Regions from separate parts of the Anaerospora sp. genome, predicted to be linked through region 2. Evidence: a T-box and tRNA genes for the amino acid it is inferred to sense, from the RefSeq annotation. Region 2 holds a T-box; the other regions hold tRNA genes.
What was found. The T-box of region 2 lies ahead of leuS (leucine--tRNA ligase). A T-box ahead of a tRNA ligase gene usually reads a tRNA of that ligase, here a tRNA-Leu.

Region 1 (10,962 bases), on a different contig from region 2:
TACGGTACTTCGCAGCGCTATGATAAGTAAATATCCGGTATTGGCTGTCACATTGCATCAATTCTGTCGTTAACATAAATCCCGCAAATTCGGGTTCTAAATTCTGCAGAAATGACCACTCTTTTAATTGTGTTACTATTTTTTCCATCATTATCACCTAACTTAGTAAGTATTCTGTATAGATTCGTAAAAACCTCTCACCTTGAGTGACCATTTTTCTCAGAACTGAATACTATGCATTAATCTTTAACGAGCAAAGGAGGATGTCTTATGAGAAGACGTTTTTGGCCTGCTCTGACGGCCGTATTAGTAATGGTAACGCTATTACTCACCGCCTGCGGGCAAACCACAACAACTCAGCAAAGTTCAAAAGCGCAACAGGCGGGGCCAATCTGGGCACCTGGATTAACTCCGCTTCCACAGGATACAGTGGTCAAGGTTGGTATGAAACAAGTCATCTCGGATGCAGGCATTCTAATCGGAATGGCTAAGGGCTATTACAAGGATTTAGGCATTACCATCGAGCCTGTACAATTCAATTCAGGCCAGGAAATGATTAACCAGCTGGCAGCCGGTCAACTTGATGTAGGTGCAACCGTTACAGCTGCCGGTCTTTTAAATGCAATGTCCCGTGACATTCCTGTAAAAATCGTAGCTGATAAAGGCATTAATGTAGCAGGCAAAGGGTACTACCGCCTCGTTATCCGCAAAGATCTCGCTGGGATAGTCAATGATTACAAAGATTTAAAAGGCAAAAAAATTGCAATTGTAGGCACTGCCTCTCTCGATGAAATTGCGTTAGTACGCATACTGGAAAAAGCCGGCCTCACAACTAATGATATTGACCTGCAAGTGATTCGCGCTTTCCCCGACATGTTGGTTTCTATGTCCAATAAAAGCATTGATGCTGCAATGGTAATAGAGCCCTTTATCACGCAAGGCATTGCCAAGGAATTTATCGATCCCTGGAAAGACCCTAGCGACTATGACCCCGATGCGCAAACAGCCTTACTTGTCTATGGCACAAGCATGACAAATCGCCCCGAAATGGCTAATCGTTTCATGACCGCATATGTAAAATCGATGCGGGATTATAATGACGCCTTTTTTAAAAACAGTAAAAAACAAGAGATCATTGACATACTTTGCAAGTACTCAGTCATCAAAGACCCTGGCCTATATGAGAAAATGTTTCCTACCGGACTCAACCCGGATGGCTATGTGCGTATGAAAGGGATTGCTCTGGATATTGACTGGTATAAAAAGAATAATCTCATTAAAGCCGACTTAAAGTTGGAAGATGCTGTAGACAATAAGTATGTTGACTTTGCTATAAAAACGCTTGGTAAGTACCAATAATATGGCAAAGTTAACGAATACTACTATGCTCGTTCGCACCTTATCCATCCTGTCACCCTTAACACTTCTCCTTCTTTGGGAATTTCTCGCCCGCTTTCAGATCATTGACATCCGGTTATTCTCCAGTCCAAGCCTCATCATTCAAACTTTTTTCCCTTTACTTTTTTCCGGAGAATTATTATACAATACCGCCATCAGCGTACAGCGCGTTATATTAGGTTTTTTAGCGGGAGCCATTCCAGGCATCCTGATCGGGATGAGCATGGGGTTATCACCACTCGTCCGCTCCGCCATTGAGCCAATGATTGCAGCTACATACCCTATCCCCAAACTTGCCATCATGCCGCTCATTCTCTTGGTTTTCGGATTAGGAGAAACTTCAAAAGTCTTTACTATAGCAATTGGCGTCTTTTACTTAGTCGTTATTAATACAATGGCCGGTGTTCTGAACATCGACAAAATATATTTGGATGTGGCCAAAAACTTCGGGGCCAGCCGCAAAGATTTTTATCTCACCGTTGCCTTTCCCGGAGCACTTCCCATGATTTTCGCTGGGCTTAAACTGGGCATGGGCATGGCTCTGATTCTCATAGTAGCAGCTGAATTATCTGCAGCTAAAGCGGGTGTCGGCTGGATGATCTGGAGATCCTACGATATGTTCGACATAGAGCAAATGTTTGTTGCATTAATGACACTTTCGGCCCTTGGATATATTTTTTCCATCGTGCTGGATATACTGGAGCGCTGGGTCTTACCCTGGAAGCAGCAGTGCCGCTAGGAGGTGTTGATGATGAGCAATAGTGATGTAAAAATCACACTCCAAAATATCAGTAAAAACTTTAAAACGCAAGCTGATCCGGTATGGGCCTTAGAAAATATTAATTTATCAATCCAAGATGGCGAATTTTTCTCTATAGTAGGTCCGAGCGGCTGTGGCAAAACTACCCTGCTCCGAATTCTCGCCGGCCTTGAAGAAGCTTCATCTGGCGAATTTGAACTAAAGGCAAATGACAATACCCGCCCCGTCAATTCAATGGTTTTTCAGGAACAATCCATCTTCCCTTGGATGACGGTTAAAGACAATGTTGCCTACGGCCTAAGAATGAGAGGCATGCCTAAAAAAAAGCGAAATGAAATTGCCGATAAGTTTATCAGAATGATTGGCTTGTCTAAATTCGCCAATTCTTATCCCTGTCAGTTGTCAGGCGGCATGAAGCAGCGGGTCAGCGTTGCCCGCGCCTTTGCAAACGATCCGGAAATCCTACTAATGGATGAACCCTTTGGCGCGCTAGACGAGCAAAATCGGATTATCCTTCAGCAGGAGCTGTTAAAGATCTGGGAATTAACCTATAAGACAACTGTTTTCATCACACATAGCATTGATGAAGCGCTCTGCCTCAGTGACCGGATTATGATTATGACCGCTCATCCGGGAACAATTAAAACAATCGTCAATATTGACTTGCCTCGCCCGCGCGATATAGCAACCCTCAGAACTACACTTCGCTACAACGAGTTATTTCAGCAGGTATGGTTCAGCTTGCGCGATGAAGTACTAAAGGTGAAAGAACAGGAATTTAGCTAAATAGCATGCACAAAGCCCACGGAATAACTTCCGTGGGCTTTGTAGTCTGGCAGGGGCAGAAGGACTTGAACCCTCAACCAACGGTTTTGGAGACCGCTACTCTACCAATTGAGCTATACCCCTATGGAGCGGAAAACGAGATTCGAACTCGCGACCCTCGCCTTGGCAAGGCGATGCTCTACCGCTGAGCTACTTCCGCAATTGGCGACCCTGAACGGATTTGAACCGTCGATCTCCGCCGTGACAGGGCGGCATGTTAGACCGCTACACCACAGGGCCGCAATAATCCCGGCAAAGTTACAATACCTTACCGGGATTTAATAATATCATGAGTTTAGAAAAAAATCAACTGGCTTTTTCCTAGTTAACAATAAATAATTATAATTTTCTCAGCATTTCTCAGCCATGAACTGTTTCTCATAATCCTGCATTGCCAAAATAGTCGGCATCGTATTGTTCCGAATATCTCTGGCAATACTGATCACTTCACGTGCCGTATCCATAGATGTCAAGCAGGGAATTCCGTATTCCACCGTCGCACGCCGTAATTTAAAGCCTTCTCTTTCCGGATGCTTACCCCTGGTGATTGTGTTAATTACCATATTGATATTTCCCGACCGGATTGCAGCCTGCAGGTTAGTGGAGCCTGCCGTTTTTGTATCAATCGTTTGTACAATAAGACCGAGTGATTGCAAATACTCTGCGGTACCGTTTGTAGCTGCCAAATCATATCCCAATGCCTGATAACCAGCTGCAATTTTACCGGCTTCCAGCTTATCTCTATCAGCGATTGCAAATAGTACCGTTCCTTTATGCGGAATACTCATACCTGCAGCAATTAAGGCTAAATACAGCGCCTGTTCATACTGCGGCGCAATCCCCATTACCTCACCCGTTGATTTCATTTCAGGGCCTAAGCCAATATCCACTTGTTGCATTTTTGCAAAGGAAAATACCGGCGCTTTTACTGCCCAATATCCAGCTGGAGCCAATAGTCCGGACTGAAAGCCCATTTCTTCCAGAGTTGCTCCCAACGCAATCCGCGTGGCAATGTCAACCATAGGGACATGCGTTACTTTGCTTAAAAACGGCACACTGCGGCTAGAGCGAGGATTTACTTCCAGTACGTACACAGTTTCCTCCACAATCACATACTGGATATTAATCAGTCCCTTTACATGCAGTCCGAGGGCCAACCGTTCCGTATAGTCCACAATCTTCTCAATTACAGCGGTTGAAAGATTGCGCGGAGGATACACTGCAATGCTGTCACCCGAGTGGACTCCCGCCCTTTCGATGTGTTCCATAATGCCCGGTATAAATACCCGGTGTCCATCAGCAATTGCGTCGACCTCAACCTCCGTTCCCTGCATATAATGATCAATTAAAATAGGATGCTCTGGCGAGGCCTTAACAGCTTTCGTCATATAATCTTCCAGCTCACGTGCGTTATATACAATTTCCATGGCTCTGCCGCCTAATACATAAGAAGGTCTAACCACCACGGGAAAACCGATTTGCTCAGCATTGCTAAGAGCATCCTGAAAATTAGTTACGCTCGCACCAACAGGCCGCCGTATATCCAGCTTTTCCAGCAAATCGTCAAACTTTTCCCGGTTTTCAGCACGATCAATATCAGCTACTGAAGTCCCTAGAATGGCAACACCTGCTTCGGCCAGCGGACCGGCCAGGTTAATTGCAGTCTGACCGCCGAACTGTACGATTACACCTTCAGGCCGTTCTTTCTCTATAATATTCAGCACATCTTCTGGTGTAAGCGGTTCAAAATACAACCGATCAGAAACATCAAAATCAGTACTAACTGTTTCCGGATTATTATTAACAATAATCGTTTCCAGTCCCATTTTTCTTAGCGACCATACCGAATGGACCGAGCAATAGTCAAACTCTACGCCCTGGCCAATTCGAATCGGACCCGATCCCAGTACCATAACCTTTTGCCGGTCTGTGACATTCACTTCATCTTCCTGCGCATACGTAGAGTAAAAATAAGGAGTAACAGCTTCAAATTCAGCGGCACAGGTATCGACCATTTTATAATTCGGCCTGATTTGCCATTGCTGACGATCCCTGCGGATTTCTTGCTGGGTATTACGACTGAGCTCAGCAATTGTTTTGTCAGCGAATCCCATTTTTTTCGCTGCAGCCAGCAGCTCTTTAGTAAGAATTTCACGGCACAACCGCTGCTCCATAGCAATAATATTGTGTATTTTCTCTAAGAAGAACCGGTCAACTCCAGTCCTTTCATGAATTTCCTCAATACTTATTCCCCACCGCATACCTTCAGCTATCACAAACAACCGTTCATCATTGGCAATACGTAATTTATGGCGAATCTCCTGTGGCGATAATTCAGTTGTCGTAGCTAACTGCAAGCTGTGCACACCAATTTCCAGAGAACGTACCGCTTTTAATAGTGCACTTTCGAAAGAACGGTCAATTGCCATTACTTCGCCGGTTGCTTTCATCTGTGTTCCCAATATGCGATCAGCATGGGCAAATTTATCAAAAGGCCATCGGGGGAATTTAACAACAAGATAATCCAATGCCGGTTCAAAGCAAGCCATTGTCTTCTGTGTAACGGCATTTTTAATTTCATCCAAATGATAGCCAATCGCAATTTTAGTCGCTACTTTTGCAATAGGATAACCGGTAGCTTTGGAAGCTAGTGCACTGGAGCGACTGACCCGTGGATTGACCTCAATAACATAATAGCGGCGGCTATAGGGATCAAGTGCATACTGTACATTACAGCCACCCTCAATTCCAAGGGACCGGATAATGGTTAAAGAAGCCGTCCTGAGCATTTGATATTCGTGATCGGTAAGCGTTTGCGAAGGAGCCACAACAATACTATCACCGGTATGAATCCCTACAGGATCAAAGTTCTCCATATTACACACGGTAATGCAATTATTGGCCCGGTCACGCATAACTTCGTATTCGATTTCTTTCCAGCCCGCTACACTGCGCTCCAACAACACTTGATGAATCAAACTGTGTTTTAAGCCCTTGGCAACAATCTCTTCGAGTTCAACATCATCTGTAACAATACCGCCGCCAGTCCCCCCCAAAGTATAGGCCGGTCTGACAATCAGCGGGTAACCAATTCTATGCGCAAATTCAAGCGCCTCATCAAAATGTTCAATAATTGCACTTTCTGGTACCGGCTGACCAATTTGCTCCATCGTAGCCTTAAACAGCTCCCGGTCCTCAGCCTTCTTAATTGCTTCCAGCGGAGTTCCCAAAAGCTCTACCTGATATTTAGCCAATATCCCCAGTTCCGCCACCTTAACCGCAAGATTAAGCCCTACCTGGCCTCCTAGTGTTGGGAGTAAGCCGTCAGGCCTTTCTTTTGCAATTATTTCTTCTACAACTTCCGGCGTAAGCGGTTGAATATACACACGATCTGCAATATTAGCATCAGTCATAATCGTTGCCGGATTGCTGTTAACAAGAATGACTTCCAGCCCTTCTTCCTTCAGAGCCTGGCAAGCCTGAGTACCGGCATAATCAAATTCAGCGGCCTGACCAATGATAATCGGCCCCGACCCTATAACCATTACTTTATGTAAATGTTGTTTTCTCGGCATGTCAGTCCTCCTTCGCCATCAGCGAAATGAATTCAGTAAATAAATACGCACTATCATCTGGTCCCGGTGCTGCTTCCGGATGATATTGGACAGAAAATACGGGCAAACTGTTATGCTTGAATCCTTCTATTGTACCGTCATTAACGGCCCGGTGAGTAACAGTAACATCCAAATTACTGATCGAAGCCTCATCGACAGCATAGCCATGATTTTGAGAGGTAATATACACACGTCCTGATTCCAAATCTTTCACCGGATGATTCGAGCCACGATGGCCAAATTTGAGTTTATAGGTTTGCGCTCCCATCGCCAACGCTAACAGCTGATGACCAAGACAAATTCCAAAAATAGGCTTTTGTGTAATTAATTTTGTTATTGTTTCAATTGCATATTGGGCATCCTGAGGATCGCCAGGGCCATTTGATAAGAAAATTCCATCCGGCTCATAAGACAGTATCGCAGCTGCATCTGTTTGTGCCGGAACCACAATACATTCACAACCTGTTTTATGCAAAGAATCCAGGATATTCTGCTTAATACCGAAATCCATAACGACAACCTTGTATCCCGTATTCGGCATTTTGTATACACGTTCTGTAGTAACTTCTTTAACCTGCTGATTATCCAATGGGACTTCCATTACCTGTTTCAGCGCCAGCTCATCAATATCCTCAGGAACAATCCAGCCACGCATCGTACCGGCCGAACGAATTCGTTTGGCAATAGCACGGGTATCTACATCATAAAGGCAGGAGATTTTATTCTTTTTCAAGTAGTTAACTAACGAATCTTCTGACTGCCAGTTACTTGGTTTATCACACAGTTCGCTCACAATATAACCTTTTACAAAAGGCTTTCGCGATTGATCAAAGCTTGCGTTAACACCATAATTGCCAATTAACGGATATGTCATTGTAACAATCTGCCCGCAATAAGACGGATCAGTAAGTATCTCTTGATAACCAGTCATCCCTGTATTAAAAACGACTTCACCAGTGGTAAACTCACCGGCAATCATTTGTCCGTAAAAGCAGCTTCCATCTTCCAGGACCAATTTCCCCTTCATAGCAACTCCACCTTTGAATAATTATTAATAAAATACATTAGAAGAAATAATAAACTCCTTGCCAAATAGCAAGGAATCTTTTTATAAACCACCATTCGTCAATAAAGAGTTCTGCATATCTGGTGAAATTATTTAATTTTTATGCATGTTTTATTTATATATATACTATCAAATTAAGTCTGCCTTTGTCAAGCAAAAAGCTAGTACCTTCTCAGCTTTAAAACGATAGGATAGTGGTGAGGCTATTTTTCGCAAACCGAGGCGGAGGAAGGAGGCATACCGGATGTATGTTGACTGACGACAACGAAGGGTTGCGGAAAATTGGCCGCCAGCATTCACCGGATTAGAGCTGACAAGGTACTGGACGTTACTCTCATTTGCAAAATAAAAAAAGCTTACAAACACTTTGTTTGTAAGCTTTACTTTCATTTTTGGTGCGGTTGGTGAGATTTGAACTCACACGGATCTCTCCGCCACCCCCTCAAGATGGTGCGTCTGCCGTTCCGCCACAACCGCATGGTGAGGGGTATAAAGGATATGGTGCGGTCGAGTGGATTTGAACCACCACGAGATTGCTCCCACTAGTTCCTGAGACTAGCGCGTCTGCCGTTCCGCCACGACCGCATTACACATTATCGCCATCAGCGACATTGTTATATTACCATAACACTTTTATTGCGTCAAGACCTTTTTACATAAAATGATTAGTTATCTATTTTATAAATCCCCATTGCCAAGCATTCCAGAAGTTTCCTGCCGGCGTAGGATTCGGTCGATAATTGGCGATATTGTTTTTCACAACATCAATTGTCGCCCGGTAATAAAGCGGGATAACGGGAACTTCCTGGACGATTACTTCTTGCATACGGTAATAAATCTGCTTGCGTTGTTCCATATCCACCGTCATTCTACCCTGTTCCGTCAATTTATCCATCTCAGGATTACGCCAGCCGCTGTAATTTTGTCCGTCAAAGCCATTTGCCCGCCCGGGAATATATTTCGAATGCCATAACCGGCTATTTTCAGGGTCAATGCCTGCCACCCAGGCATACATAGCTGCTTCAAAACGGCGATTTTTAAGCACATCGGCAAAGAAACCGGGAACATCTACATATTGCACCTGCAGCAATATCCCGATATCCTTCAATTGCTGTGCAAGCTGCTGTGCCACTGCTTCACGCATTTTATTGCCATTTGTTGTAACAAGTGTAAACGTTAATTTGCGTCCGTCTTTTGCGCAAATGCCATCAATACCAGGCAGCCATCCGGCTTGTGATAAGAGTTCTTTGGCGGCATTTACATCACGGCCGATCGATTTTACATTCCCGTTATACGCCCAGGAAAACGGCGGTTGATCGGTTAAAGCCACACTTGCTACATTGCGAAGTGATGCAGCTACCAGCGCCTGCCTGTCAATGCCCAGCTGAATGGCCTGTCGCACCCGAACGTCTTGAAACAGAGTATTATCCAAGTTAAAATCCAAATGCTCCCAAACCATACTGGGAGTAATCATGGTTTTCACATTGGCAATCGCCTTAAATTGCTCCAACTGAGCAGGAACGATATTTGTAACAAGATCAATATCGCCGGATTTTAATTGAGTAAGCAAAATATTCGTATCCGGAATGATCTTATAAAGAATCGTATCAAGAGCAGGTCGACCTTGAAAATAAGCACCATTTGCTTCAAAGGTTATACTCTCAGCAATTCTCCACTCTTTGAATTTAAAAGGCCCCGTCCCTATAGGCATACGATTAAAAGAATCCTTATTAAGGTCCGGGGTTCCTTCTAATTTATGCTTGGGAAGAATAGTCGAAAATAGCGTCAAATAAGGTGCATAGTATTCCTTGAAACGCACAATAACAGTTTGACTGTCCGGTATCTCTATTGCTGTAATAAAGTTATATCCCTCCTGAGATACAACCTTATTCTGGCCATTCATAATTACATTCCAGGTAAATCTTACATCCTCTGCCGAAAACGGTATCCCATCATGCCAGGTAACCCCTGACCGCAGCTTATAAGTAACCGTCAGGCCGTCAGCACTAACGCCCCCATTCTGAAGTGTAGGCACTTCTGCAGCAAGATCAGGCATCCATTGTCCTTTGTCATCGCTGGTAATTAAACCACTGAATACAAGTCTGCCAACCTCCGCTGTTGCCATCAAGTCAGATAATAAAGGATTGAGTGTATTGGGCTCCTGTAAGGTTCCATAAGTCAACTGGCCTCCCCGCTGCAATTGTTTAGCCGGCTGAGTTTGCGAAGGATCACTCTTTTTACTACACCCGGTAACAATAGCAGCAGTAAGCACTAAACAAATCAATAAAAGAACCGCTTTCTTCTGCAAAAAATCAACCCCTTTACTTAGCGGCCATATAACTCTTCATAGCGCTGCTTATTGTGCAGCACCTTACCTACGTACTCACGCGTCTCCCGAAACGGAATTTGCTGAATTTCGTCAAATTGCATCGTCCAGCCATATTTATTCATCCATTGTTTTACGTTGCCCCTGCCTCCATTATAGGCAGCCAGCATCAGCACTTCATTACTGGAAAACTCTTTTCTAAGAGAAGTCAAGTACCAAGTTCCTAATTGAATATTAGTTTCTGGATCTGTTAAATCGCCGACTTGCTCATATTCATTCTCTATTTGGCTGACAATCCATTGGCCTGTTTCAGGCATAATTTGCATGAGACCGGTAGCTCCCTTAGGAGATTTTGCTTTAGGGTTAAATTTGCTTTCTGCAAGAATAACTCCTGCAACAAGATAGGGGCTAATATTATTTTCTAATGCATATTGATACACCAAATCCTGATAGGGCAAAGGATATACAAATTTTTTCTGAAACCAGTCAGTCCAATAAACTGCGTAACTGCCAACCGCCAAAAGTATCATAACAACGAGCCAAACTTTCAGCCAGGCTTTTCTGCGCAATATGATCACTCCATCTATGTACTGTACTCTTTTACAGCCTATGTATAATCTCAAAAAATATGATGTTCTTTCATTGATTCGCTGCAAGGCACTGCCAGGCGGCAAATACCTGCTTTTGGGTCGCCTCCAAATTACCGCTGTTATCAATAACAACGGTAGCAAAGAGAAGCTTTTCACGCAAACTCATTTGAGAATGAATACGGGCCAAGGCCTGACTTCGATCTAAGCGATCCCGTCTCATTAGCCGCTCAATCTGCGTTTCTTCATCAACATACACAACCCAAACCGCTTGCACCATGTGCTGCCAGCCAACTTCAATCAGCAGTGGTGCATCAAGAACCGCTGTTTTTATCCCCTGTTGAGCTGCAGCTTGCAAAGCTTGCCTAGCAGTATTTTGAATATGG
Region 2 (10,962 bases):
TTTCAATGGCGCAGCTGCTGGAAAATGATATTGTAGTAACTGATGCATGGGGCACAAAAGTGGACAGCGGAGCCAAAGCATTTGTGGACAGAGGAGAGACCTGGCTGCCGGTTGAGACGGTAAAATGGTATTCTGAAGAGCAGATACGGATTGATTTGGCGGAAAAGCGAATATATGTGACGCTAGACGCTCCGAGGTTTCAACTGGAAACAGCTAATTTGGACCGTACTATACAAAAAGGACTAACACTTAATTTTCCCATAAAGCTCATTGAGGGTAAACCTTATATCAATCTGTACAACTTAGACCGCGTATTGGGAATAACCGCTAAGCCCCGTAAAGAAGAAAAGATCGTAGACGTAATTCCTGAAGCCAGTTTGGGCTATACGGCATATCAGATAAACAAACCAAGAGATAAGACTGTTTTTACTGGAAAGATTAATGCCGTGTGGGATCATGTTGGTATTGTCAACCGCAATCTTGGAGTTGAACCTGCAATTGACGGTTTGGATGTTATCTTACCTACCTGGTTCACCATCACCAATGCTGAGGGCATGGTACTGAACAAAGCTGACCAGCGTTATGTTACGGATGCACATGAGAAAAGATATAAGGTATGGGCATTATTATCAAATGGCTTTGACCGGGAATTAACAAGAAAAATACTGCAAGATGTAACTGCTCAGGAAAATGTTATCAGGCAGATTATGTTGTATGTAAGTCTATATAATCTTGATGGTATTAATCTTGATTTTGAAAATATGTATGAAGAGGATAAGGAACGATTCACTTCTTTTGTCAAGCTGCTAGCAACTGCTTTGCACGAGCAGAACGCTGTTTTGTCTGTAGATGTTACGGTTCCTTCCAATTCTGCCTTTTGGTCGCGCTGCTACGACCGGCGGGAGCTTGGTAAAATTGCAGATTATGTTATGGTAATGGCCTATGATGAGCATCCTCGCCTAAGCCCGGTCAGCGGATCGGTAGCTTCCTACGGCTGGGTTGAAAAAGGCATTGCGGCAACATTGGCGGATATACCGAAAGAAAAAGTAATTCTTGGGATTCCTTTTTATACTCGTGAATGGGAAGAGACTAGCAGTAATGGCACTGTAAAGGTGCAGGCAAAGACATTGTCAATGTCTCAGACGAATGAAATTCTTAAGGATAACGGCGTTAAGCCTGTCTGGCTGGAAGACAAAGGCCAGTACTATGCTGAATATACAAAAAGAGATAAGCAATATAAAATTTGGCTGGAAGAGCCGGCCTCTTTGAAGCTCAAAGCAGAACTAGCGCTGACATATCAATTAGCAGGTGTTGCCGCCTGGCGCAAGGATTTTGAAGAACAGCAAACTTGGGACGTACTAAAAACCGTGTTAAAACCAGCAGCTGCACAACCAGAGAATAAAGAACAGCAAGAGCAGAAAAAACAGAAAAAATCAAAAAGGCATAAAAAGATAAAATAATTATTTCCAGGAAATACCAAATAAAATGAAATAGACGGCCTGAACTGTAATGTTCAGACCGTCTATTTCATTTTATTGATTTTATCCAGTTCTCCAGTTCTTTTAATACTTCTTCACGGGCTACCCGAACTGCTTCCCCAGACCATTCCTGTCCGGTATCACCATCAAACCAGCTGTCTTTTTGACTGAAAGCGCTGGTAGGAAAAAATTTTTCTCTTGCAGATGCGTAAACACCATCAAGCATACTTTGTTTTATGGTTTTTCTGGTTACCTTTGCGCCAACTTTTTCTGTTGTAGTGACTTCCAGGCCGCTAGGGCCGGTGGCAATTTCGACGTGGCTAAGCAGCTTGCTTCTTTGACTGGCAGCGGCGATGGCCTTTTTAGCAGCAGAGGTTGCTTCTTCCCGTTTAATATCGTCATTCATTACAGATATGCGGACATTGCCAATAATCAGCTTATACATAACACACCTCCTATAAGCTATTGTATTTCTTATATTTTCATGTTAGAACCAGTAAAGACTGAGAATAGGCGAAAGTTGACATTCTATTTTTGCTACTATATAATGGTAATCAATAATCCAATGACACAGAGTAGTAAGTTTTGAAAGCAGGTGCAGAGAGTTGGCGGTTGTTGCGAGCCAAACCATGTTAAGCTGAACTCGCTGTGAAGGAGCGACTGCGAAACTAGGACTAGCAGTCTACGTGTTACCGGCGTTAACGGTAGTGAGTGGATGGGAGATCCCATCAATCAGGGTGGTACCGCGAGTAAATCGTCCCTGGCTAGAAGCCGTGGACGTTTTTTGTTTTTTATGCAAAAAAGCCTAGGAGGTTCTTCATGAAAGAAAAGTATACACCTCACGAAATTGAAACTAAATGGCAGCAGCATTGGTCCGATGCTAAGACCTTTAGTACCGAAGTAAATCGTCAGCGCCCAGAATACTATGTTCTTGAGATGTTTCCCTATCCTTCGGGAAATCTGCATATGGGACATGTGCGCAATTATTCCATTGGTGACGTAGTTGCTCGTTTTAAGGCCATGCAGGGCTACAATGTTCTCCATCCTATGGGATGGGATGCTTTTGGCATGCCAGCGGAAAATGCAGCGATTAAACATGGAATTCATCCAGCAAGCTGGACCTGGGATAATATTGCCAATATGCGCCGTCAGCAGCAGCAGCTTGGTCTCTCGTATGACTGGGACAGAGAGGTTGCTACCTGTCATCCTGATTACTATAAATGGACGCAATGGCTTTTTCAGCTGTTTTATGAGCGTGGCCTAGCATATAAGAAAAAGGCAGCTGTCAATTGGTGCAATGACTGCAACACTGTTTTAGCAAATGAACAAGTAGTGAACGGTCAATGCTGGCGCTGTGATTCAATAGTAGTAAAAAAAGAGCTTGAGCAATGGTTTTTTAAGATTACTGAATACGCTGACCGGTTGTTGTCTGACTTAGGTGAGCTGAAAGGCTGGCCGGAACGCGTAAAAACGATGCAGGAAAACTGGATCGGACGCAGTGAAGGTGCGGAATTTACATTTGCCATACCAGAGCTGAACGATGAGATTGCCGTTTACACTACACGCCATGATACTGTTTTCGGTGTTACTTATCTCGTGCTTGCACCTGAACACCGTTTAGTAGAAAAGCTAATTGCCGGCACACCGACAGAGCAGGCTGTGCGCCAGTTTGTAGAAAGAATCCGCAATATGAGCGAAGTCAGCCGTACTTCAACTGAGACGGAAAAAGAAGGCATGTTTACAGGTGCTTATGCCGTAAATCCCTTTACCGGAGCTCAGGTGCCAATTTGGGTGGCTAATTATGTGCTTGTTGAATATGGAACCGGTGCTGTTATGGGTGTTCCGGCACATGATGAGCGGGACTGGCAGTTTTCTACTAAGTACGGCTTAGCTAAGAAGGTTGTTATTCAGCCTGCTGATAAGCAGCTTCAATTGGATCAAATGTCCGGTGCTTATGATGGGCCGGGAGTGATGGTTGATTCTGGTGATTTTACCGGTCTTACCAATGAACAAGGCAAGTTAAAAATAGCAGAGTGGCTGGAAGCACAGAAAATTGGTAAACGGAGAGTGAATTACCGTTTACGAGACTGGCTGGTATCGCGTCAGCGTTATTGGGGTGCGCCAATCCCAATGATTTACTGTGAGCAGTGTGGTATCGTTCCTGTGCCGCACAAAGATTTACCGGTTAAGCTGCCGGAAAATGTGGACTTTACTTCCGGTTCCGTCTCACCTCTTGCCCAGGTAGAAGAGTTTGTTAATTGTTCCTGCCCCAAATGCGGTGGAAAAGCCCGCCGTGAGACAGATACGATGGATACTTTTATTGATTCTTCGTGGTACTACCTGCGCTATACCAGCCCACAAAGCCTGACCGAGGCCTTTGATGCTGCCAAAGCGAATTACTGGATGCCGGTAGATCAATATATTGGTGGTATTGAGCATGCAATACTACATCTATTATATTCCCGGTTCTTTACCAAAGTACTAAAAGATGCCGGTCTGGTAAATGTTAATGAACCCTTTAAAAACCTTCTTACGCAAGGAATGGTTATTAAAGATGGTGCAAAAATGTCCAAATCGAAGGGGAATGTAGTTTCACCTGAGGAGATTGTTGGTAAATACGGCGCTGATACAGCCCGGCTATTCATTCTTTTTGCAGCACCTCCAGAGCGTGATTTGGAGTGGAACGACCAGGGCGTTGAAGGAGCATTTCGTTTTCTCAATAGATTGTGGCGAATTGTAGATCATTTCGCACCTTTTATGGGAGACCGGACAGAGACAATCAACCAGGAAGAGTTGAGCAAATCTGAGCGTGAATTACGCCGGGCATTACATGCGTCTATTAAGAAGGTCACAGAAGATCTCGGCGACCGCTTCAACTTTAATACAGCTATTAGTGCAATTATGGAACTTGTTAATGCCATGTATGCGTTTAAAGAACAACAACAGCAGATCAATGCAGGCCTGGCACATGAAGTTATCTCCAGTTTGCTTAGACTGCTGGCACCCTTTGCTCCGCATATGGCTGAAGAGCTATGGCATGAGACTATCGGAGACAATAGTGTTCACAAACAACAATGGCCCATTTTTGACGCAGAAGCAATTAAGGTTGCTGAAGTTGAAATCGTTTTGCAAATCAACGGGAAAGTTCGGGATAAGCTGCTGATTCCGGTAGGAATTGATGCTGCCGAATTAGAGAAAAAAGCGCTGGAACAAGACAAAGTAAAGGCGTTGATTGAAGACAAGCAAATTGTGAAAGTCATCTGCGTTCCTCAAAAACTAGTGAATATAGTAGTAAAATAAAGGACAGGCTGCTTACTCTGCAGCACTGTCGCAAAAAGGCATCTTACGCACAGGCGTAAGATGCCTTTTTTTAGCTTCTAGGGAATGATTTCTTGTAACCACTGCCGGTCAATATACCACAGTCCTGCCTGCATGTCAGGAAACAGAGCGGTACCTGTTTTCTTTACGTGTTGATCATAGCGGAATAGGTTTTTCCAGCTGTCCTGGAGCTCTTTTTTGAGGTGGGGATAAAAGGGGGGGGTAACCACATCCCCAGTGTAACTAATTCCGTAGTGGGTTAGTTTTTCAGCGAACTTCGCTGCTTCTTCTTCTGATTGTCCGAGGTAACGTCGGTTCAAAATCTTGTTCCAATCGCTCATTCGGAAAGATACCGTATGCTGGAGAGGCACACTCAGTTTTAAGATTTGGGTTCCGGGGTGATGGTCGAGGTATCTTAGGTCGTAGAAAGTCCAAACGGCCGATTCTGTCAGTTTGGGCTTTGGTACAATACGCTGAGCATGTTCGGTGTACCACGAATAAGACTGTAAGAACACAGCGGATACTTCCCCATACTTCCGGGCGATGTATTCCAGCTTCACATAATGACAGCCTTCAGTCAGTAAATGGTGAACGACTTCATCGCTCTGGGCTGTATAGAGTGTTATGTGGTTATGGTAACAATCCATTCTTTTTTCAGCTCCCATATGGTTCCCACCCTGACTTCACTAAGAATGATGCTTTCATCAAATAAGCGATCCCAGCTTTTAATGATCTTTCGTTTAATGATGGGATAAAATGGCGTCATATAGGCAGTGCAGTCATCAATACCGTAGCGGTTTAACAGAGAAGCATGCTCTTTTTCATCCTGAGCATTTGCCGGAATATACATATAGTTAACAATCTTACCCCACTTGTCAATATCCAATGTGATCAGCTGATCTTGTTCAACTAAAAGCTCTATTTGCACATTCCCGGGGCTGTTTCCTATCTTAGCTTCTTCTGCCAGAGACACCCAAACGGGGTATTTTACATCTTCAGGTGGTCGTACTAGCTTGCTTGCTGCCTGATAGTACCAGTTGTACACATCCAGGTATAAACCAGCGTGATCTTCCATTTTGCTGACAATGTATGCCTTTTTTACTATATAGCGGTCATTTCTTGCTAATTCGTGTACGATGTTTTCGTGCTGTTTGGTCCATAATTTTACGAAGTTTTTCACAGTTTATCCCTACCAATCACAGCAGAATAAGGTATTAAATTGCAATTATTTTATAATGAATGAATCTGTAACGTCAAATTTTATTGATAATTTCGATAAAAAGATGTAGGTTTATTTTTTTATAGGCATTTGAATTGATTGCAGGCAAGAAAGAACCGTTTCTTGATGAAGTTTATTTAAATTATCAATGAGAGTTTAAAATAGCAATTGAAAATTGCGATTAGTTTAAATTATTTATTTGTGCTAGGATAACAAAAAAGAAGCTTACTTTATCAGGAGACTGAGACATAAGGGAGATAACCTATGCAACAAATAAATGCAATTGGAGATGCCTGTCCGCTTCCGGTAATTAAAACAAAAAAAGGACTCGCCGCAATGGAACAGGGCCAATTAGAGGTGCTGGTAGACAATGAGGCAGCAGCTCAAAATATCCGGCGGTTTGCCGAGTCGGCAGGATGCCAGTTTGACGTATCTCGTAGAGCTGGCATTTTTCACATTACACTTATAAAAGGAAAACCTCAGCAACACGAGCCTTCTTTTGAACGGGCAACAAGCGAGAAAAAAACAGTTGTTGTCCTATCGTCCGATACGATGGGTACTGGTAATGATGAGCTGGGTCACATTTTGATGAAGGGATTTATTTTTACTCTTACTCAACTGGAAATATTGCCTCATACCATTCTGCTTTATAACACGGGTGCGAAACTGGCCGTACATGGTTCAAATTCGCTTGAAGACTTAGTCAGCCTGGAACAGGGCGGAGTTTTAGTCCTGACCTGCGGCACTTGTTTGAATCATTTGGGCATCGCGGAGCAGCTCGGCGTAGGGGAAGCAACTAACATGTACCGCATTGTCGAAGAAATGCGGGACGCTGAAAGCATCCTTCGCCCGTGATGGATATGATTTATTTTGATAACGCTGCCACGAGTCTGCCCAAGCCACCAGCGGTTGGGCTTGCAATACTGGAGGCTATCAACACGTTTGGCGGGGCTGGAAGGGGCGGTCATCCGGCTTCTTTGGCCGCAACCCGCTGCATTTTCCGGGCTCGTAAAGCAGTTGCTGAGCTGCTAGGATCAACTGCCGATCAGACAGTTTTTACTTCCAATGCAACGGAAAGTTTAAATATTGCCATCCTTGGATTGCTGACTCCCCAAGACCATGTCATTACCACAGTCCTGGAGCATAATTCTGTATTGCGGCCTCTTTATAAGCTCCGTTCCCAGGGGATGGGATTATCCATTATCGGCATTGACCAAAAAGGAAATTTGGATTATGACGGTTTTTACCGTTCCTTTCGCCCTAATAGTAAAGCCGTTGTCTGCACCCATGCCTCTAATTTAACAGGTACAGTCACCAATCTGGATTTTGTCGCCGATTTTTGCAAAAAGAACGGTTTGCTGCTAATTGTGGATGCATCGCAAACCGCCGGCGTGCTTTCCGTTAATGCGGACAAGCTGGGCATTGATGTTCTTTGCTTTACCGGACACAAAGGGCTGTTAGGGCCACAGGGAACAGGTGGAATTTGCGTCCGCAAAGGACTTGCTGTAATGCCGCTTAAGGTAGGTGGCAGCGGGTTACACAGTTATTCGGAAATCCATCCGGAGGGTATGCCTGAAGCCTTGGAAGCTGGTACTGCCAACGGACACGGAATCGCTGGCTTGCTGGCAGGAGTTGAATACATTCTAAAGACGGATATGGCTGTGATCCGCAATAAAGAACTGGAATTAACGAGGCTCTTTCGTCAAGGAATTGAAACGGTTGCTGGCGTGCGCATCTATGGCGATGCAACTGTGCCGCATGCTCCCATTGTTACCTTAAATATCAGTTCTATGGATTCAGGTGAAGTGGGGGATCGCTTAGCAAGGGATTACAATATCTGCGTTCGAACAGGGGCTCATTGTGCTCCGCTGGCCCATGTGGCTTTAGGTACCCAGAGGCCGGGGGCGGTACGGTTTAGTTTTTCCTCTTTCAATACAGAGGCGGAAATCTACACAGGAATTCAGGCAATTGCTGAGATTGCCGCAGAAGGGGGAGCAGGGATAATTGGCTAGAGAGAAACAACCCAAATTGGTTATTGCTTTTCCCACAACAACGGCCGCAATGGCCATGGAGGCTGTCTGTGAAACCAAGCAAGGGCGTTTAATACCGATTCCTCGGGAAATCAGTGGCAGCTGCGGTCTTGCCTGGTGCGCGGAACCGCAGTGGGAGGATATGCTGCTTCAGATAATGGCTAAACATAAGATTGAATATCAGGAAAAGCGAATTATTTTACTGTATTAACGAAGGGCGGGATTTGCAAATGATCGAGAGGAAAACCCAGTTGCCTCAAATATTTGATAGCTTTGCAGAGGCAAGGCAAAATGGATTTTTAGCGATGAAAAAAATTAAAGACAGCGGCAAAGGGGTGGTGGGCCAGTTCTGTACCTATACCCCGCTGGAAATTTTTATGGCTGCCGACCTTGTCAGTGTGGGGTTGTGTTCTACCAGTGACGAGACCATTCCTGAAGCGGAAAAGGTGCTGCCGAGTAACCTGTGTCCGCTGATTAAGTCCAGTTACGGTTTTGCCATTACTGACAAATGCCCTTACATGTATTTTTCCGATTTGGTAGTAGGTGAGACAACCTGCGACGGTAAAGTAAAAATGTATGAACTTCTGGCTAAGGAAAAAAATGTTCATATTCTTGAGCTCCCCCGCAGGCAGGATACTCCAGAAGCTCAGGCACTTTGGCGTGCGGAGCTGGTACGGCTAAAGGAACGGGTGGAAAAGGACTTTGGTGTTACGATAACAGATGACCAGCTGCGCCAGGCGATTGTCAGGAGGAACATGGAACGCAGGCTGCTGAAGGAACTGTATGAGCTGAGTATTATGACGCCGCCGCCCATAACCGGACTCAGGCAGCTGCAAATTCTATTTGGCTCTCAGTTTAAATTTAACTGGGAAGAGAAGGTCGCGGAAATCCAAAACGCAATTGACAGTATCCGTGACGCCTATCTAGCAGGAGAGAGGCCGGTCAAGGAAGAGGCGCCACGAATTCTCATTACCGGCTGTCCAATGGGTGGTGTCACTGAAAAGGTAGTAAAGGTAATTGAGGAGGCTGGAGCAGTTGTCGTTGTTTATGAAAACTGTACCGGAGCCAAACAGCTGGACCGGCAGTGCCGGGAGGCGGGGGACCCACTGACCAATATTGCGGATCACTATTTGCAGATTGGCTGTGCCGTTATGACCCCTGACAATAACCGCTTTGCGCTTTTAGAACGTCTCTGTGAACAATTTCATGTCGATGGTGTTGTAGAAATGACACTGCAAGCCTGTCATGCCTACGCAGTAGAAGCTCATTCGGTTAAAGCGTTTATGAAACGTAAGGGGATTCCGTACCTGCAATTGGAAACTGACTATAGTACATCCGATATCGGTCAGCTATCCACCCGGGCTGGTGCTTTTGTGGAGATGTTATAAGATATGATACAAGCGTCTGTAGGCATCGACTGTGGTTCTACTGCCTGCAAAGGCATCCTTCTCCAAGGGGACAATATTCTTGCCTCTTGTATGCTGCCTACCGGCTGGAGCCCCAAGGACACATCCCGGGCAGTTTTAGGTCAACTGCTGGAAAAGACCGGAATAAAAAACGAAAGTGTCCATATTATTGCTACCGGTTATGGGCGTGTGAGCATCGATTTTGCGCACCAGACTGTGACAGAAATTACGTGTCACGCGCTGGGGGCAGAGTACCTGCTGCCGGGGGTGCGCACAGTTGTTGATATTGGCGGACAGGATTCCAAGGTGATTGCCGTGGAGGATGGACATGTCCGCTCTTTTCAAATGAATAATAAATGTGCCGCAGGTACCGGTCGTTTTTTGGAAATGTCGGCTAACCGCATGGGTATTGATATGGCGGAGTTTTCGGCCCTCCTTTCTGCCGGAAAAAGCTGTTCGTTAAGCAGCATGTGTGCCGTGTTTGCCGATTCGGAAATCGTATCGCAGCTAGCAGCGGGAAAAAGCCGTGAGGAAGTGGCAGGCGGCATTGTTCATTTAGTTGTCGACCGTACTGTTGCACTGGCGGCCCAAGTGGAGCCTTCTAGCCCCGTACTGCTCACAGGCGGCTTAGCGGGGGTGGAGGGGCTGCGACTGACTTTAGAGAAAAAGATTGGCTTTCCGGTAGTTTCATCCGGTTTATCTTGTTTTGCTGGTGCTATTGGCGCTGCGAGAATATACTGGGTAAGAAAAGCCCGGAGAAATATTTCTGAGCAATAAAATTTCTATAGATTTTTTCTTATAAATAAAGACTGCCAGTATGCAGGTGCGGGACTGCTGCTGGCAGTCTTTGTAATATTTTGTCAGTTTTTCGTGTAATTATAAAATAATTGTGATTATTATAAGAATTATAGTAATTATCAATTGTATTTGAGTTTGTTCATTTAAAATCACGATTAGTGCATTTAAATTATCTGTGTTAGGATAACACACAGATAAGCTTGTCTTAATTAGCGAATTACAATTAACTATTAAATTGCTGTTAGTTTATCAATTATACTGCGGAGTGTAGCTTTATATTGAATTCTGTGGAGGAAGGCAGCTCTAGCAAAGAAATCCCCGCCTTTGTGTATTCTAGCGGCGGCCAGGCAGGATGATGACAGTGGTAAATATTGCAAGGACGGAGGGCGTTGAATAATGAGAAAAGCAATTATTTTGTATGTAACGGCAGTCATGGTTGCTTGCCTGATAGTGGCAGGCTGCGGCCAATCGGCAAGCACGACCGGTCAAGTGCCGACAATTAAAGTCGGCTATACGTTCGTGGATCATCACGCCAGCTTGATGGTCGCGGCGAAAAAGGGTGAGGCGTTTCAAAGCTCCGGCACTTATTTGAAGCCGGTGGTGGACAAAGAGAAATATGAGCTGTTTGACAACGGGAAAAAAATTGCGAATATTGAACTGGTTGTTACCAAAAGCGGTTCTGAGTCAGCTGTACTTTTCGCCCAAAAGCATAT
Region 3 (10,962 bases), on a different contig from region 2:
AATGATGCAATAAAAGGAATTAGCCCAGGATTACGGGCTGATTCCTTTTTTGAGTTTTTAGATGTAATAGTAACTATTATGTATAATAAAGAGCTCAGACCGGTAATACTACAATATTGCACTTTTATTGTCCGGAAAAATATTTATTTTAAAAATAGGTTTTAGTAGGTCCTAGTAGTTTATAATAAAAAGGGTACTTAAATTATAGTCTTAACAAGGGGGTTCGTTCAGAGTTGGAAAAAAAGCATGCGGGTATTATAGGAATTGGATCTTATGTACCGGAAAAAGTAATTACAAACGGTGATTTAGAAAAAATAATAGATACATCTGATACCTGGATTGTGGAGCGTACCGGAATTCGGGAAAGACGTGTTGTTGGTGCAGAACAGGCAACATCAGATTTAGCCACTATAGCCGCTGAGCGGGCTTTGGCTGATGCCGGAGTCAGCGCTGAAGAGCTTGACTTGATTATTGTTGCGACTGTAACTCCTGACATGGTGTTTCCATCGGTTGCCTGTCTGGTTCAGAATAACTTGAAAGCTGTTAATGCGGCTGCTTTTGATCTCACGGCCGTATGCTCCGGTTTTATGTATGCTCTCGTGACCGGCAGCACATTTATTCAAACAGGAATGTATAAAAAGATTCTCATCATTGGGGCAGAAGCATTATCGACAATTACTGACTGGACAGACCGCAATACGGCTATCCTGTTTGGTGATGGAGCCGGCGCTGCTGTTTTGGCGGAGGTTCCTGAAGGATTTGGTGTTCTTGGAGTTCATCTAGGCGCTGAAGGTGCCGGCGGTGATTTGCTGAAAATGCCTGCCGGTGGATCCCGCCTTCCTGCAACTGCGGAAACGGTGGCGCAGCGTCTTCACTACACCCGTATGGATGGAAATGAAGTATTTAAATTTGCGGTTAAAGTTATGGGAGAGGCCGTAAAGCAGGCACTCGAAATGGCGAATTTGACAACCGCAGACATTGACTATCTGGTACCCCACCAGGCTAATATCCGGATTATCCAGTCTGCTGCCAAACGCGTTGGCATGCCGATGGATAAAGTCGTTGTCAATGTTGACAAATATGGCAATACTTCAGCAGCTTCCATACCAATTGCGCTTGATGAGGCTGTTAAAGACGGTAAGATCAAAAAAGGCGACACAATTGCCATGGTTGGTTTTGGCGGTGGGCTGACATGGGCAGCAAGTATTGTCAAGTGGTATAAGTAGTTAATATAAAGGACCTGCGTGGTATTTGGTGCTGCGCAGGTTTTTTTTACCGGCTTTGAAGTTTGTACGTAATTTATTATATAATAAAGGTATTGAAGTATGCGGGGTGGAGAAATGACGGCACCAATGTCTATGTATCATTCAATTGCATTAGATTTAGCACAGCGAATTATTAACGAAGAATTTCCGGTTGGCGCAAAGATTTCAGGCAGGACGCTATTGGCAGGTAATTATAATGTGTCTTCTGAAACAATTCGCAAAGCGGTTGCCCTGCTTAAAGATGGCAATGTCGTATCGGTAGCACAAGGCAAAGAAGTGGTGGTGCTGTCTGTGGAGCAGGCACTGCGCTTCATTGAGCATTCTAAAAACGTAGAGTCGGTATATTCGCTAAAACAGGAACTGGAATTGCTTCTGGAGAGAAAACACGAAATTGATGTGCGTCTTGAAGAGGTTTTTACTAATATCATTGGCTATTCTGACCGCCTCAGGAATCTGACTCCTTATAATCCGGTTGAAATCAGAGTTCCTGAATACTCTCATTTGCCGGGAAAAACGATTGCCGATGTTAAGCTGTGGCAGCGCACAGGCGCTACCTTAGTTGCAATCCGGCGGGGAACGGAAGTGATTATATCACCGGGACCTCTTGCTGATATTCAAGTAAATGACCGATTAGTAGTTGTCGGTAGTGCTGACGTAATTCAGCAGGTAACCCGCTTTATTCAGGCCATTGAGTAAGTTGAGGGCGCGGGTGAATAGCTTTTATTGACAGGGGACAGCATTGACAAAGCGGACATAAAGTGATAATATTAGTAATATAACTTCATATATGCGGTTGTGGCGGAACGGCAGACGCACCATCTTGAGGGGGTGGCGGAGAGATCCGTGTGAGTTCAAATCTCACCAACCGCACCATCATAGCAACTAAGGCTTCTAGGACAAAGTCAGAAGCTTTTTTTTAGTTTTATGAGGAGAGTAGTACGTTTTCCCCGTAGCCTGGGCAATCTAAACTAGCAGCGACGGAGGAGTTACAATGAGCATGGAAAGACCTGATGTTAAAACCTACAAATTGACACCGGAAGAAATTGAAAAACTACTATCCGCTAAATTTGGCACAAAAATTGAACCGGTCAATAATGCCAAGCTTGCAAAACAGCGGCAGCAGCGTGCACGGCGAGACGAAAATAAAACCGAATAGTTTTATGCGAAAACCTTCGATACCTTATCGGAGGTTTTCGTACTTATTTGTAAGAGAAATACCAAAAGCAGTGACACCGTTAGTCTTGGTTCGCAGCAATAATCAACTATAGTGATAGGGGGGGCGCCAGAGCGTTAGGGCATGATGGAGATGAGATGATAATGGACAGACAAATGGAAACGGGGCTGTTACGATTAACCGCCCAAATAGTGGAAAATACCATTGAAGCGTTGACATTAACAAAATATATGAGTCCTAGTCAGCGGGAAGCCGCAACAAGAGAAGCTACGGAGATTGTGCTTCTCACAATGCATAATACGGTACGTCTGCTTGATCAGGAAGAGGACAAGCCCACAGCTTTTGAGTGCCATAAATAAGTAAGGCCTGACACCGAGGCGCCCCTGTTAATCGATACGAGATTAATTCATGGGAGAATAGTTGAAGGACTTTTCCTAAGTTTGTAGAATTTTGATGTAAAAAAGCATGATTTGGTGATATAATGAATAAAAATTTTCAATTAGTGCAAACCCTGTTTATTATTGTCGTATTTTTTCTTACCGGCTGCGGCAATATCTCTAAGCAACCTGAGTCCTCAGAAGGGCCGAAAGGACAAACGTCTATTACAGTAAGAGACAAAGCTCCTGCAGCCTCTCTCTCGGTGCCTCGCGGAATTCCTGTACTCATGTATCACAGCATTGGCGATGAACGAGATAATGATGCCGTTATCTCCAAAGAAAGATTTGTCGAGCAAATGGATTTTTTATACAAAAACCATTACAATCCCATTACTTTGGATGAGCTAGCCGGCTATATCAGTGAAGGGAAAGCCTTGCCTGAAAAACCGGTTGTGCTTACTTTTGATGACGGCTACCGGGATACTTTTGATGTGGCTATGCCTATATTAAAACAATACAGATTTCCCAGCATGGTATTTATTCCTGCCGGGGAGGTCGGTACAAATTTAACATGGGAACAACTCAAGGAAATGAAGGCATCTGGAATGCAAGTCGGCTCGCATAGTTATTTTCATAGAGAGTTGGCAAAGCTTTCTCCAGCAGAGCAAGCTGAAGAAATTGCAAAATCCAAACAAGTACTTGATCGCAACCTAAATCAGGATACCCGTTGGTTTTGCTACCCGTATAGCAGTTATAACGACATTACGCTTAAGCTTCTGCGCGAAAAAGGGATGACGTTTGCTGTAACGACTAACGCTGGCTGGGCCAAAAAAGGTGATAATCCTTTAGTGTTGAATCGAGTCTGGATAGGCAATTCTGTGGATCTTAAGCATTTTGAAGAACGACTAACCAAAGAAGACTATTCTATACTTTAAAATAGTCCAAAAAACAAAGAAGAGGGCGAGCGATGACGAAACTAGCCATTGCCTCAAATATATACTTTCGCTTCATTATTATTAACCTAGTATTTTTACTGATTACGGCACCGTTTATCACTCTTTTCGGACCGTTTGATAACATTAAACGAAGTGTGGTAGGAGCTGTTCTAACTTCACGTCATCCACACTATATTACATGGATCTTCTCTGAAAAGGAAATTAAAGAGATTGTGGGAGAATTTAACCCGACTAACCAGCCTAAGCAGGACTTGTTTCAGTTTACAAAACGGGAAACGAGTTCGCTTCGACTAGTCAACATTAATGCTACCCGTTTTACTGGTTATATGCTTGAGATTCCTGACCCAACCCGCGTCAAGGCGGCTACTGCTCAGGATATACAAGAAAAAGGCGATACTACCAGTTCGATTGGAATTGCTAATAATGCAGTAGCTGCTATTAATGCCGGCGGGTTTTATGATCCAAATGGTACTGGCACGGGAAGGCTGCCATATGGAGTAATTATTAATGAGGGCAAATTCCTGATCGGCGGCGATATAAAAGAGCAGGTTCAGCTAATTGGAGTAACTAAGGCCGGTGTTTTAGTAGCCGGTAATTATACACCTAAAGAAATGCGGGAAATGAATGTAGCAGAAGGGGTTTCTTTTGGACCACCGCTTATTATTAATGGGAAAAAACTCATTAAGGATGGAGATGGTGATGGCGGCTGGGGCGTTGCGCCGCGGACCGCTATTGGTCAGCGTAAAGATGGAACGATTTTGCTTTTAGTCATTGACGGAAGGCAGCCAGGCTATTCGCTGGGGGCAACTCTATTGGATGTGCAAAATATTTTGTATGAGCAAGGTGCCTATGTGGCAGCTAATTTAGATGGTGGATCTAGCACTACACTGTATTACAATGGAAAAGTAGTGAATAAACCTTGCGATATGCTAGGTGAACGTATGATTCCCACCGCTTTTATCGTAAAATGATGAGGAGGGCAGCTAGTGAAATCAAGTTATAAACTGGCAATATGGCTGTTGGCAGGCCTTTTGTTTCAGGCAAGCTTTTATTTTTATCTGGATCGGGTATTGTTCGCCCCTGCTACCTCATTTCAAGTTAGTGCAGTCACAGAAGCACATGCAGTTGTAGACGGGAAAACCTATTACTCCCGAAATAAACACTATATGGCAGTTGTGAAAGATGAGTCTGTAGAAATCTATGGGACGTCACCAAAAGCATTGCTTCGTTCAATTCCCTTGAATAATCAAAAGGTATCGTATTTTAAATGGCTGGAAGATCGCGATTTGGCGCTTATGGCCGTTTATACTGATAATACTGCCAAAGATGCTACTAAAGTTGTCCTTACTCAAATTAATCCTCATTCTGATGGACATCAGTTATCTACTACGATTGACAAACTACCGACAGGCAGTAAAATTACAGATGTCGCTTATTCAACGGCCACTAACGTCATATACATGCAGGTTTTAGTTGCAAGCGGTCCTGAACAATATCGGATTTATCGTACCGATGCTAATCAGGATTTAAATCGGGTCTATCTTTCAGGAACCCGCATTGGCCGGATTGGAGTTCTCTTTGACCAGGACTCGCTCATTTATGATAATTTGGCAGAAGGCATTGTTTATGTACGTAATGGTGACGGGAGCTGGCGAGTTATTTCACCGTACGGTGCAAAATACAATCTGGTTGGCGTAGATGGCAAGAATAATATTTATCTGGCCAAAGTGAATGCTCAGGGTTTAGCGGAAACGGTGCTTAAAGGCAAGCTGAAAGTGGGGTTTGAGCTTGACCGGACATTGACGAAGCCGACAGATGTACGCTTTTTAACAATGGAGGCTGCTGAAGCAACGGTGAAGAAATAACAAAAGACTTGGAACAACTGTTCCAAGTCTTCTTTTATGCGGGTATGTGCAGGACATCTTTCTTTTCATGGTGAAACTTAGTATACAATCCATGGGAGGTGCCTAATGTCTAATCTGAGAGTGTACAGTATGATGATTTTAACAGCGCTGTTTTGGTCAGGTGCGTTTATTACCGGGAAATTTGCAGTACGTGAGTTCCCGCCTTTTGCACTCACATTTTTCCGCTTTTTATTTGCCCTGCCTTTTATTTTTACCATCCTATATTATAGGCGCCAAGAGCGCTGGCTTCCCAAGCGGGACGAATGGCTGCCTCTGTTATTACTTGGATTTGCGGGGACTTTCTTGTATCATAGCCTGTTTTTTGCGTGCCTCCAGTACACAACCGCAATTAACTCATCGCTGATTGGCTCAACAAATCCAATGGTGACAGCATTATTGGCAGCTATATTTTTAGGAGACAAGATTAATCGAGTACGACTGGCCGGCTTTTTATTGTCCTTTTTTGGTGTTTTTTTGGTCATCACTGGTGGTGACTGGCAAGTAATTCAGCATCTCAGTATAAATACGGGAGACATTTTAATGTTTGGTGCCGTCTGGAGCTGGGCTGGTTATTCCATTCTCAGCCGGAAGGTCATGCAAAGATATGACCTGTCTCCCTTGATGATTACCGCTTATACATTTCTGGTGTGTACAGTAGTGGCTATTCCTTTTGTTATCTGGGAGCAGCCGATGACGTACCTTCCCGATACTACCTTAGGGGGATGGCTGGCAGTTGGCTATATGGCTGTTTTTGCCTCTGTGATTGGATATCTTTTTCAGCTTATTGCCATCCAGGAAATTGGTGCGTCCCGGTCAGCGATTTTTATTAACCTGGTACCAGTTTTTACTATCGGCCAGGCGTGGTATTTTCTGCATGAGCCGGTTACAGTAGTAAAAATAGCTAGTGCCATTATTATCATTTCGGGAGTATACTTAGCAGTAAGGCCAGCTGATGCTAATCGGGATCAAAGACAAGCTCCTCACCATCACCTGGAATAAAGAGGTTTTTAATCTGCCGTTCCCTAGCTAAAGCTCGCAGCTCATTGCGAGTCAGCAGGCAATGGTTGAACGCTTCCATATGGACAGCGATTACTTTGGCCGCCGGAACATAACGGCACAGTGTAATTACGTCTTCGCTGTCCATGACGATTGGTCCTCCCGTCAGAAACTGGGCGGCACCGGTATTAATTACCACAATATGCGGGCGGTAGCGGTCAAGTGCGGCTTTCGTGTCGTTGCACCATATTGTATCGCCGGCAATATATAAGGAAGCCCCCTGATGCTCAAATACAAATCCTGAAACCGGTCCCATGTTCACCCCAATTGTACCTGTTCCATGCTGGCCGCTTGTTCGGCTAATCGTTATGCCATCCCAATGCAGGCTGCTAGCAATCGGGTGAGGCGTAGTAAAGGAGAAGCTGCGCAGCTTTTCCTCATCGCCAGGCTGACAAAACAAGGGGATAGTTTTAGGCAGAAGCTCCTTAGCACGTTCATCAAAGTGGTCGCGATGTAAATGGGTGACGCAGGCTGCATCGGCAGTAAGCAAATCGGAAAGCGGCATGGTCAGATCAAGCAGTGGATTTGGCTTTGGGTTGGGAGAATTGTCTACGGCGCTCATTGTCCCTGCTGAGCTCAGCATAGGATCAATAAGTATTCTTTTGGCTCCTAAAGTAACTAGCAGCGTTGCATGGCGAATTAAACGGATTTTCAAATCATCCTGCCCCCTTATCATAGTCTTATCATAAGCATAGCCTATAGTGACTGTAATCTCTAATAGGCACGCAAGTCAAAAGCTGGCTGTCGCTTACGTCAGGAAAGGAAATGAACAATTATGCTTGATTATATCGATTATGAAATTATCGAATATCTAAAACGTAATGGAAGGGCTCAATGGAAAGAAATCGGCCGTCAGATTCATCTTACCGGACAAGCTGTTGCCGATCGGGTTCACCGGCTTGAGGATCTGGGGATTATTGAACGGTATACAGCTATTATGGATGAAAGTAAGCTAGGAAAACCGGTTATTGCTCTAATTACCATCTTTATGAAGACTACGCTTCATGATGAACTGCGGCAGTTTCTTAAGAGCCGGACAGAAGTAGAAGAAGTGCATCGTATCAGCGGAGAAGGCTGTTATTGGTTAAAGGCCTGCTTTCCTGCTAATTCAGATTTAACCAGCTTTTTAAATTTACTGCTGCGCTACGGAAATTACCGTGTAAACTTATCGATTGAAAAGCTGGAATAGAGATTATGTAAGAAGATATTCGGATGAAAGAGAACATATTTGTATATAGTAAATACTATCTGTATTAAAGGAGATTATAGTGACCGCCAAGCGTTTTTTAGTTATTCGGCTTAGCTCAATTGGGGATGTATTGCATTGTACTCCTGTTGTACGAGAATTGAAGCAAGCCTTTCCTGCTGCACATATAACATGGGTCGTTGGCCGGGGGGCGGCAGATTTGCTGGAAGCTAACCCTTACATCGATGAGGTCTATGTATGGCCGCGGGAAAAATGGGAAGATCATATGCGCCATGGCCGTTTTGCTGAGGCCTGGAAGCTGTGGCAACAGCTTCGTCTTGATTTGCGTGCCCGTAATTTTGATATTGCACTTGATGTGCATGGCCTTTTCTTAAGCGGCATGGTGGCACTAGCCAGTGGTGCTAAAAGGCGCATCGGCCTATCAAACACGCGAGAACTGAATAGCTTATTTATGACGGAAATAGCGCCTGCTCCAGAAAGCGAAAGCCATATGATTCAGCGGTATCTCAGCATACTGCAGCCTTTCGGCATTAAGCCTGGCAGTTACAATATGACGCTGGAATTAACGAAACCAGATATTGACTTCGCAGAGCAGTTTCTGGCCTCGGCAGGGATCAAGCCGCAGCAAAAGCTTGTTGCACTTATACCGGCAACAACATGGTCTGCCAAAAACTGGCCTCCCGAATATTTTGCTGAGCTTGCCGATGCACTAGCTCAGCATGCGAGAGTTATGCTGTGTGGTGGTCCGGCTGACCGCTGCCTGGCGCAACAAGTATTGCAGAAAACGAGCGCACCTGTTATTGATGCCGTAGGACATACAAATTTGCCTCAATTGGCTGCCTTACTGAAAAAATCTACCGTCGTTGTCACTGGTGATACAGGACCTTTGCATATGGCGATAGCTATGGGAATCCCTACTGTTAGCATCTTCGGACCCACTAATCCTAATCGCTTTGGTCCGTTGGAACAAGGCCATTCTGTTTTGGAGGCAGAGCTAGGCTGCAGGACTTGTCATAAAATGAAGTGCCGCTTCAATCATCAGCAATGCATGAAGGATGTTCTGCCTCAGCAGGTAATACAAGCTATTAAGCCCTATCTGCACTAATTTAAGTAGGAGGTTTTTGTGAAGGTAGATTTACATATTCATACGACTGCATCAGATGGATCTTGGACGCCGGAGCAATTAGTCTCTCAAATACAGCAAGCTGGAATCTCTTTTTTTGCGGTCACCGACCATGATACTGTTGCTAATGTTACCGAAACTGAACAATTAGCAGCAACTGCAGGAATTGGCTTTTGTACAGGAGTGGAAATATCCACGACGCTAAAAAGGCAATCATTTCATATTTTAGGATATAAAATTAACTTGCAGACAGCAGCGTTGCAGCAATTACTAAAACATAATTATGAGTTAATGGAAGAAGCAGATCACGACAGTATTAAGAAACTAATTGCTGCAGGTATAAAGTTGGATTATCAGGAATATGTCGACTATCAGCATAATCCTGCCCGGGGAGGATGGAAATCCTTAAGCTTCTTGATTGATAAAGGCTTATGCACAGATGCGAAGGACTTTTTTGCTAATCTCTTTACGCCACTTGCAGGAATTACTTTCCCTGAGTTTCCATCGCCTGTCAAGGCGATAGAAACGATCCGCCAGGCGGGAGGAATTCCGGTGCTGGCTCATCCGGGCAGCGCTTTTCACGGCACTGAATTGGAAGAAACGTTAAATTATTTTGGCAAGGTTGATATCGCCGGTGTTGAGTGCTATCATCCCAGCCATAAAGCAGAAACGGTGCGTGCTGCTATAGCATGGAGCCGCCGTCACAACAAGCTGATTACCGGCGGTTCTGATTGCCATGGCGTGTTTTTGCCTGATCGCCGATTGGGTTATCCTGACATCCGGTTGAATGAACTCACATTAGAATCAATTTATCCGCAATAGATAGAAGAGACTCCCGGCTTTAAGCCGGGAGTCTTTTACTTCGCAGGTATTTTGTTATAACCTTTATTACCGTAGGGCTGTAGTTTGAGCAGCCACTGTTCTTCTAATTTGTTTAATATTTCTTTACAGTCGGGCGATTGAATATCAGCCGGCTTTAACTCTTCCAATATCTCAAAAGTAAAAGAAGTCTCACCGTAAGTCTGCCAGTCCTGCTGTAATTGGGAATTGCGATGACAGTTCATTTTCAATTGAAACCGGTTGCTGTTCACAGAGCCGTCTAAGTTAAGGCTGCTGCCGATTAGAAGTTTGCCGTTAGCAGTATTGCGTATTTGATAAATCCCGGTAGGACGCGGTGTTTCCTTATAGCGGGTTTTCAATTCTTTTTTTCTATCCATAAAAATACACTCCTTTATTATAACATGACCCAATACTGGGAGCCATCGGCAATGCGGTCCATGAACCCATACTCGATTAAATAACGCCGCAGCGTTACGTAGTCGGAATGGACTTTTTTTAGGATGGCATTGACCTCTTTTTCTGAATAGCGGCAGTTCGGATCAAACCGCTTGATAATATGCCGTAAAACAGCTACTTTGCGTTTTTCTTTACCAGGAAACTCACTTAATGGACCTGCTAAGCCTTCAGGAAAATAGGCACGTAAGATTTTTTCGTTGTCCTCTTCTGTCATAGCATATCGTTCATCAACCATAGTAGCGGTCTTATGAATGGTGATAAAGGAAGACTGCTGCGCAGGTTTGGCAGTTACCATTCCCATAATGGCTAAAAATACTTTTGCCTGCTTTTCTTTTTCTCTTAACGTAAAGCGGTGATTGCGGATAGTGGAAGTGCTGCCACTTCCTGTTTCCCGGACAATATCGGCATCAGTTCGGCCTTCGTAAAAGTGGGTAAGCAACGTTTTCTGATGATCCGTTAAACCGGTAAATTTTTTATCCAGGCTCAACAAGTAGGCAAATGTTGAAGAGTGTTCACGATAAATATGAAGCTGTATATATTTTTCAGCCTCATAATAGGTGGCTTCGTCAGCGTAAATAATACCTTTAATTGATTTGTGGCCGCA

Region 1: it has a tRNA-Leu gene. The T-box ahead of leuS (leucine--tRNA ligase) is inferred to sense a tRNA for this amino acid. The anticodon was not compared.
Region 3: it has a tRNA-Leu gene. The T-box ahead of leuS (leucine--tRNA ligase) is inferred to sense a tRNA for this amino acid. The anticodon was not compared.

Annotation. Positions count from the first base shown of each region.
Region 1 is NZ_DALZUO010000040.1:1,273-12,234, forward strand. Features, by position in the region: gene RTR76_RS19835 (hypothetical protein) at 1-151, opposite strand, end outside; gene RTR76_RS19840 (ABC transporter substrate-binding protein) at 271-1,359, shown strand; gene RTR76_RS19845 (ABC transporter permease) at 1,361-2,137, shown strand; gene RTR76_RS19850 (ABC transporter ATP-binding protein) at 2,147-2,944, shown strand; tRNA gene RTR76_RS19855 (tRNA-Trp) at 2,992-3,067, opposite strand; tRNA gene RTR76_RS19860 (tRNA-Gly) at 3,069-3,143, opposite strand; tRNA gene RTR76_RS19865 (tRNA-Asp) at 3,147-3,223, opposite strand; gene carB (carbamoyl-phosphate synthase large subunit) at 3,334-6,558, opposite strand; gene carA (glutamine-hydrolyzing carbamoyl-phosphate synthase small subunit) at 6,560-7,624, opposite strand; tRNA gene RTR76_RS19880 (tRNA-Leu) at 8,057-8,140, opposite strand; tRNA gene RTR76_RS19885 (tRNA-Leu) at 8,163-8,248, opposite strand; gene RTR76_RS19890 (peptide ABC transporter substrate-binding protein) at 8,337-9,971, opposite strand; gene RTR76_RS19895 (lytic transglycosylase domain-containing protein) at 9,989-10,567, opposite strand; gene coaE (dephospho-CoA kinase) at 10,629-10,962, opposite strand, start outside.
Region 2 is NZ_DALZUO010000002.1:239,198-250,159, forward strand. Features, by position in the region: gene RTR76_RS03210 (glycosyl hydrolase family 18 protein) at 1-1,460, shown strand, start outside; gene RTR76_RS03215 (hypothetical protein) at 1,528-1,923, opposite strand; T-box leader at 2,035-2,243, shown strand; gene leuS (leucine--tRNA ligase) at 2,298-4,778, shown strand; gene RTR76_RS03225 (DUF3841 domain-containing protein) at 4,856-5,461, opposite strand; gene RTR76_RS03230 (DUF3841 domain-containing protein) at 5,419-5,976, opposite strand; gene yedF (sulfurtransferase-like selenium metabolism protein YedF) at 6,280-6,870, shown strand; gene RTR76_RS03240 (aminotransferase class V-fold PLP-dependent enzyme) at 6,870-8,027, shown strand; gene RTR76_RS03245 (DUF3343 domain-containing protein) at 8,020-8,256, shown strand; gene RTR76_RS03250 (double-cubane-cluster-containing anaerobic reductase) at 8,276-9,433, shown strand; gene RTR76_RS03255 (acyl-CoA dehydratase activase) at 9,437-10,228, shown strand; gene RTR76_RS03260 (ABC transporter substrate-binding protein) at 10,646-10,962, shown strand, end outside.
Region 3 is NZ_DALZUO010000013.1:97,055-108,016, reverse strand. Features, by position in the region: gene RTR76_RS12260 (beta-ketoacyl-ACP synthase III) at 234-1,226, shown strand; gene RTR76_RS12255 (TrkA C-terminal domain-containing protein) at 1,341-1,961, shown strand; tRNA gene RTR76_RS12250 (tRNA-Leu) at 2,055-2,138, shown strand; gene RTR76_RS12245 (hypothetical protein) at 2,257-2,421, shown strand; gene RTR76_RS12240 (hypothetical protein) at 2,583-2,798, shown strand; gene RTR76_RS12235 (polysaccharide deacetylase family protein) at 2,921-3,751, shown strand; gene RTR76_RS12230 (phosphodiester glycosidase family protein) at 3,784-4,743, shown strand; gene RTR76_RS12225 (hypothetical protein) at 4,759-5,637, shown strand; gene RTR76_RS12220 (DMT family transporter) at 5,743-6,675, shown strand; gene RTR76_RS12215 (MBL fold metallo-hydrolase) at 6,632-7,387, opposite strand; gene RTR76_RS12210 (Lrp/AsnC family transcriptional regulator) at 7,508-7,921, shown strand; gene waaF (lipopolysaccharide heptosyltransferase II) at 8,001-9,044, shown strand; gene RTR76_RS12200 (PHP domain-containing protein) at 9,063-9,884, shown strand; gene RTR76_RS12195 (GIY-YIG nuclease family protein) at 9,920-10,279, opposite strand; gene RTR76_RS12190 (DUF2087 domain-containing protein) at 10,297-10,962, opposite strand, start outside.